2 regions of the Paraburkholderia sp. TE9906 genome follow, and region 2 is predicted to be linked to the other one. Evidence: riboswitches for the same ligand, from Rfam matches in the RefSeq annotation. Region 2 holds a riboswitch; the other holds the start of a gene.
What was found. A riboswitch is a leader RNA that binds a small molecule or an ion and turns the genes downstream of it on or off. The one in region 2 is predicted to bind cobalamin.

Region 1 (3,194 bases), on a different contig from region 2:
GCCGTTTGCCTCGCCGTTGCCGCGAGCCGCTTTGGTCACTTCGAGCAACGTGATCGGCAACGCCTGCCGCCACGTATCGAAGCCGCCGAGCGGTTGCGCGTCCGCGAGCGCGATACGCGTGAGCGTGCCGCCATACCGCTCGCGCCACGCAACCAGCGCCGCCTCGCCCTGCAACGTGACTGCATTGGCCACCAGCCGTCCACCGTCGCGCAAACGCGCCCAACACGCGTCCAGCACACCCGGCACCGTCACCCCGCCGCCGATGAACACCGCATCCGGCACCGGCAAGCCATCCAGCGCAGCAGGCGCGCGGCCCGCGACGAGTTGCAGCCCAGGCACGCCCAGCGCGTCGCGGTTGTGTTCGATGAAGCCCTGTCGCTCCACACGCGCTTCGATCGCGATCGCGCGGCAAGCGGGATGCGCGCGCATCCATTCGATACCGATCGAACCGCTGCCCGCGCCCACGTCCCACAGCAATTCGCCGGGCGTCGGCGCGAGGCGCGCGAGCGTGATCGCGCGCACGTCGCGCTTGGTCAACTGGCCGTCGTGACGGAATGCCTCGTCGGGCAAGCCGCAGGTCAGCGGCAAACGCGGCGCGCCCACCGTCGCCCGGCATTCGAGCGCGATCAGATTCAGCGCGGCCAACTCGCCCGCGCTCCACTGATCCGCACGAGCGTCGATGCGGCGCTCGCGTTCGCCGCCAAGATGTTCGAGCACGCTCATCCGCGTCGCGCCGAAGCCGCGTGCGTTCAGCACGCCGGCGAGCGTCGCGGGCGTGTGCCCGTCCGCGCTCAGCACGAACACGCGCGCGCCGTCGTGCAGATACGCATTCAGCGTCGCCAACGGACGGCCCACCAGCGACACTGTCGCGACGTCCTGCAACGGCCAGCCGAGCCGCGCGGCCGCGAGCGACAACGACGACGGCGCAGGCAGCACGCGCAACTCTTGCGCAGGCAACTGCCGGGCCAGCATCGCGCCGACGCCGAACAGCATCGGATCGCCGCTCGCCAGCACGCACACGGCGCCGTCGCGTTCGGCGAGCAGCGGCGCGAGATCGAACGGACGCGGCCACGCGGCGCGGCGCGCGGCGAGGCGCGCGGGCAGCATCGCCAGATGACGCTCGCCGCCGTACACCACCGACGCCGTCAGCAACGCACGCCGCGCGGGCCGCCCCAAACCGGCGAAGCCGTCATCGCCAATGCCCACCACGGTCAGCCACGCCGGCATGCCACCATCCTCATTCTGTGTCTTCAATCAATGCGCCGCGCCACGCCGGTCAAAGCGTCCAGCCTCGTTGCGCGGTTCGAAAAAAGGCATAATACAGCCGCCGGTGCCCTTCGGGGCCGAAGAGGGAACACAGTGCCACTGTGGCTGCCCCCGCAACTGTATGCAGCGAGTCCGCCTGCGCTACGCGCCACTGGTTTGACCGGGAAGGCTGCGGTGGACGATGACCTGCCAGCCAGGAGACCTGCCGGCGAGACTGTTCGTGCCAGCCAACATCGGGCGGGGTGTACCGATGCCGCAGCAATCCGCCTTGCGGCTTGCTCGGGCCGTCGCGCGACGCTAAACCGGTGTCCGTCTTGACTCAAGCTTCGCCCTCCACTGCCTTGCTCCACGCGGCTTCGACGCCGCGGCCATCGGCATGTCCGGGGCTGCTGCGCATCGTCGCCGCGCGTGATGGTGGCATCTGCCGGATCAAGCTGCCGGGCGGCGAGTTGAATGCGGACGAGGCGCAAGTGATTGCCGATGCGAGCACGCGGCACGCGGCGGGCGTGATCGAGTTGACCAATCGGGCGAACCTGCAGGTGCGTGGCGTGCGCGCGGGGCACGAAGCGGCGTTGATCGCGGCGCTGGTCGAGGCCGGGCTTGGGCCGATGACGATGCCTCGGCCAGGCGCGAACGCGGCCGACGTGGCGAACACCGCTACGGCGAGTGGCGCGGACCCAGCAGGTGCAAAGCACGCAAACCACGCTTCGAATGCCGTCGTCATGAGCGCCGCGGACGACGTGCGCAACGTGATGATCAGCCCCGCTGCGGGACGCGATCCGTTTGCGTTGATCGACACCACACCGCTATGCGCGGAGTTGCTCACGCTGCTGCAAAGCGAAATGCGCTTTGCGGCGCTGTCGCCGAAATTCGCGCTGCTGCTGGATGGCGGCGAGCGTCTGGCGAGGGTCGATCATCCACACGATGTGTGGCTCGCGGCGACTTTGAGCCATGATGGTGTGCGGTTCGTGTTCGGTTTCGCCGGGTGTCCGGGTGTCGAGGCGCAGGAGAACGCAAACGCGGTTACGTGCGACGATGCAGGTGCAGGTGCAAAAGCTGACGCGGCTACGAACGCGCGAACCCATGCGGCCGCGGGTGTTGTCGTTCCTGTCCCTCCGCTCCCGGCCACGCCGACCGGCAACACGACCACGCGCATCTCACGCGCCGACTCCTCCGCGCACACTCACAGCCACCCCCCCCTGGCCGCCGTCCTCCCCTCGCAAGTCCCCGCGCTCGTGCGCGCGCTGCTGCATACGTTCCTCGACCTCGCACCAGCCGACGCCCTCCGCATGCGCGACCTGCTCGCCACGCATTCCGCCGACGCACTGTTGCAGCACGCCCAACGCTACGTCGACTTCCCGCTGTCACGCGACGCCTCGCTCACCGAATGGCGCCGCAGCACCACAGCCGATGCCGCGCTCCGTCTCGGCGCCCACGCTCAACGCGAAACCGGCATGTGGCACGTGGGCGGCCAGCCGCCGCTCGGCCGCCTCGACGCCGCCACGCTGCACGGCCTCGCCGCGCTCGCGCAACGCCACGGCAACGGCACGCTGCGCGCGACGCCCTGGCAAAGCGTGCTGCTGCCCGACATTCCGACGCACGCACTGCCCGTCGCGCTGGCCGAACTGAACGCCCTGGGCCTCGCCTGCGATGCCGCACAACCCATCACGCGTTTGATCGCGTGCGCCGGTTCGAGCGGTTGCGCCAAAGGCCTCGCCGACACCAAAGCCGACGCGCTGCGCCTCGCCGCCCTGCTGCCCGCCGACGTCGACGTGCACCTGAGCGGCTGCACGCGCTCGTGCGCCGCCGCGCATTGCGCGCCGTACACGCTGCTGGCCGCCGCCCCCGGCCTCTATGACCTTTATCGACGCGACGGCCGAGCCGGCTTCGGCCACTGCGTCGCGCACCAACTGACGATCGCACAGGCC
Region 2 (3,194 bases):
GGTTCGTCACCGGCGTCGGTTGCGGCCGTGGCGATTGCCACGGTGACGCCGCCGTGGTGCGTTTTGGAGACTAGGAGGCGGGTGGTTAGGAGGCGGGTGGTGGGTGCTGCCGGTGCAATTGCTACGGCACCACGTGCGGCGAGCGTACCCGCAGCCGCCACAGCCGATATTGCGCCCGCATCGGGTGCGGTGTGCGCCGCGCGTGCGCCACGCACAGTCGCCGCTACGAGCGCGGCAGGCTCACACGACGCCGCGAGCAGCGCACACGGTTCGCAGACGCCGTCCACGCCGAGATGCTCTCGCACGGCGTCCGACGGTTTCGCGACTGCGATTCCTGCGATCTGCGCACGGCTGAAGAGTAGCAACGGCAGCGCGTGACGCGCGCAGAATTCGAGCAGACCCGGCTCGTCGGCTTTGGTGTCGACCGAAGCGACTGCGCGAATCCGATCGAATGCATGTGGACCGAGCGCGGCGCGCACGGCCGCTTCGATCTGCGCGGCCGGCGTGTTCAGGCGGCAACCAATGCCGACGCTCAGCGTTTTCATTGGGAGGCCGTTCCGGGAGTCGAGGCAGCGGCGGAATCGGCACTGGCAACGGAAGTGCCATCAACGTCGGAGCCGCCATTGGCGCCAGCACCAGCCGCCCCATGCGCCACGTCCGCCTTGACCGCCGCACGAGCCAGCGCCAGCGACGCCACCCCGCCGATCACCACGATCGCCGGCGAGCCAAGCCCCGCACGCGCGACAGCATCGACGAACTCGCCGAGCCGCGCGAGCACGTGACGCTGTTCGGGACGCGTCGCCGATTCGATCGCCGCGCACGGCGTGTCGGCGCGCATGCCGGCCGCGAGCAGCGCGGCGGTGATCTCGCTCAGGCGCCGCATGCCCATATAAATCACCAGCGTCATCTGGGTAGCGACGAGCGCGGTCCAATCCGGCTCGCCGCTGCCCGCGCCGTGTCCCGTGACGAACACGACGCCCTGCGCGTAATCGCGATGTGTGACCGGGATGCCGATTGCCGCGGGCGCGGCAATCCCCGCCGTGATGCCGTTGATCACTTCGACCTCGATGCCCGCTTCGTGCAGCGCCTGCTGTTCCTCGCCGCCACGGCCGAACACGAACGGATCACCGCCCTTGAGGCGCGCGACGCTGCGCCCGGCCCGCGCATGTCCGAGCATCTGCGCAACGATGCCGGCTTGCGGCGTGGACGGATGCCCGCCGCGTTTGCCGACGTACACGACCTGCGCGTCATCGCGCGCGAATTGCAGCACGTCGGGATTGACCAGGTCGTCGACCAGCACCACGTCGGCTTGCGCCAGCGCGCGGGTGGCCTTCAGCGTCATCAGTTCGACGTCGCCCGGGCCCGCGCCGATCAGCCACGCGCGGCTCATCGCGGCGGGCATGGCGCGCGCCATGGCGTCACCGGCGGGAAGGGGCGAAGCGGGCAACTGCGCCCAGCGGCGGAGATTGAAATCATGCGGTGCAACGGATTCGGGCTCGGCGAAAACGCGGCCGGTTCATGGCGAATCCCGCGAAAGTACGGCTCATGCGGAATACGCGAACGGACGCGTCACGTCGTGCTTCAGCGCCTTCACATCCGTCCCTCGCGGATTCCGGCGGCCGGCGGCGTAACGTGCGCCGCCTCCGCGTCTGGCCGGTATCCGGGCTGGCGGCCTCATGCGCTTTGCCTTCCCGTGCCGGATTCGCCGGACAGTGGCATCGAAAAAACGCATGCGCGGCAGGGCTGATGGAACAGCGCGCCGCAGGTCGCTTACCGTTGCGGGGACAGCACAGGTTGAGCGCATGACGCGCTGCCTGTTTCCCGTTTAACTGCACACGCGAACGCATGTGCGGGCACCAAACGCGCGCATACGATAGCACATGGCACCCCGCCCGATAAGCGCTTGCGGCCTGCGTTTTCTTGACTGCACGGGGCCGCGGGCCTACACTCGCACGCACTTTGGTGCTCGTGTGCGCGCTCGTGCGCATGCAGTTAAACGGGAAACAGGGTGCCCGCCTGCATTGGACCGGGTCAACCTGTGCTGCCCCCGCAACGGTAAGCGAAAAGTGGCGTCGGTTGCATCGACCGACGCTGCGGAGCCGGCTTCGATGTCCACGCGCAAGGCCGCGTCGGCATATCACCACTGGGCGAGAAATCACTCGTCCGGGAAGGGGAAGCGGCGCTTTCGCCAGCCCGGATACCGGCCAGAATACGCAGGATGCCCGCCGCGGGGATGCGACGGCGCGTTCATGACCTCACACCCGCTTTCTGTTTACCGTTGTCGCGGCAACGCCGTCGTTCGTCCCCGTGTGTTGTGATCGTGCCGGCTTTGGCAGCGCGTGCGCCTCGTGCGTGTCCGGCCGGCCAGCCCATGCAGACAGACGCGCGAACGTACCGGCGGCCCCGGGCAACGCCTACGGATGGACCTCACGATGCAAACTCAAATGCGCAAGATCCCCGTCACCGTCGTCACGGGCTTTCTCGGCAGCGGCAAGACCACGCTGCTGCGGCATATTCTTCAGCATGCGGGCGGCAAGCGCATTGCGGTGATCGTCAACGAGTTCGGCGAACTCGGCATCGACGGCGAAATCCTCAAAGGCTGCGGCATCGGTTGCGATGAAAACGGCGTCGAAACCGAAGGGCAACTGTATGAACTCGCGAACGGCTGCCTGTGCTGCACCGTGCAGGAAGAGTTCTTTCCCGTGATGGAAAAGCTCGTCGAGCGCCGCGAGCAGATCGATCACGTGCTGATCGAAACCTCCGGTCTCGCGTTGCCCAAGCCGCTGGTGCAGGCGTTCAACTGGCCGCAGATCAGGAACAGCTTCACCGTCGATGCGGTCGTCACGGTCGTCGACGGCCCGGCTGCCGCCAGCGGCCAGTTCGCCGATAACCCGGTGGCCGTCGACGCGCAGCGCAAAGCCGATCCGAATCTCGATCACGAGTCGCCGCTGCACGAACTGTTCGAAGATCAACTCTCGGCGGCCGACCTCGTGATCCTGAACAAGACGGACCTGCTCGACGACGCGCAGCAGGGCGCGGTCGAAGCGGTGATCCGCGAAGAGATTCCGCCGCAGGTGAAGGTCGTGCGCGCGCAGATGGGCCAGCTCGATCTGCATACGTTGCTGGGTCTCGAAGCAGCGTCGGAGGAAACGATCCACTTGCGCCACGACCACCACGGGTCCGCCGACGACGCC

Region 1: linked by a shared signal. The riboswitch ahead of ACZ9H4_RS14755 (precorrin-3B synthase) and the one ahead of cobA (uroporphyrinogen-III C-methyltransferase) in region 2 are both predicted to bind cobalamin.

The regions. Positions count from the first base shown of each region.
Region 1 covers NZ_JBWCCT010000005.1:152,586-155,779, reverse strand. The annotation lists gene cbiE (precorrin-6y C5,15-methyltransferase (decarboxylating) subunit CbiE) at 1-1,227, opposite strand, end outside; cobalamin riboswitch at 1,312-1,490, shown strand; gene ACZ9H4_RS14755 (precorrin-3B synthase) at 1,572-3,194, shown strand, end outside.
Region 2 covers NZ_JBWCCT010000011.1:7,256-10,449, reverse strand. The annotation lists gene ACZ9H4_RS26325 (cobalamin biosynthesis protein) at 1-545, opposite strand, end outside; gene cobA (uroporphyrinogen-III C-methyltransferase) at 542-1,390, opposite strand; cobalamin riboswitch at 1,635-1,876, opposite strand; cobalamin riboswitch at 1,944-2,223, shown strand; gene cobW (cobalamin biosynthesis protein CobW) at 2,433-3,194, shown strand, end outside.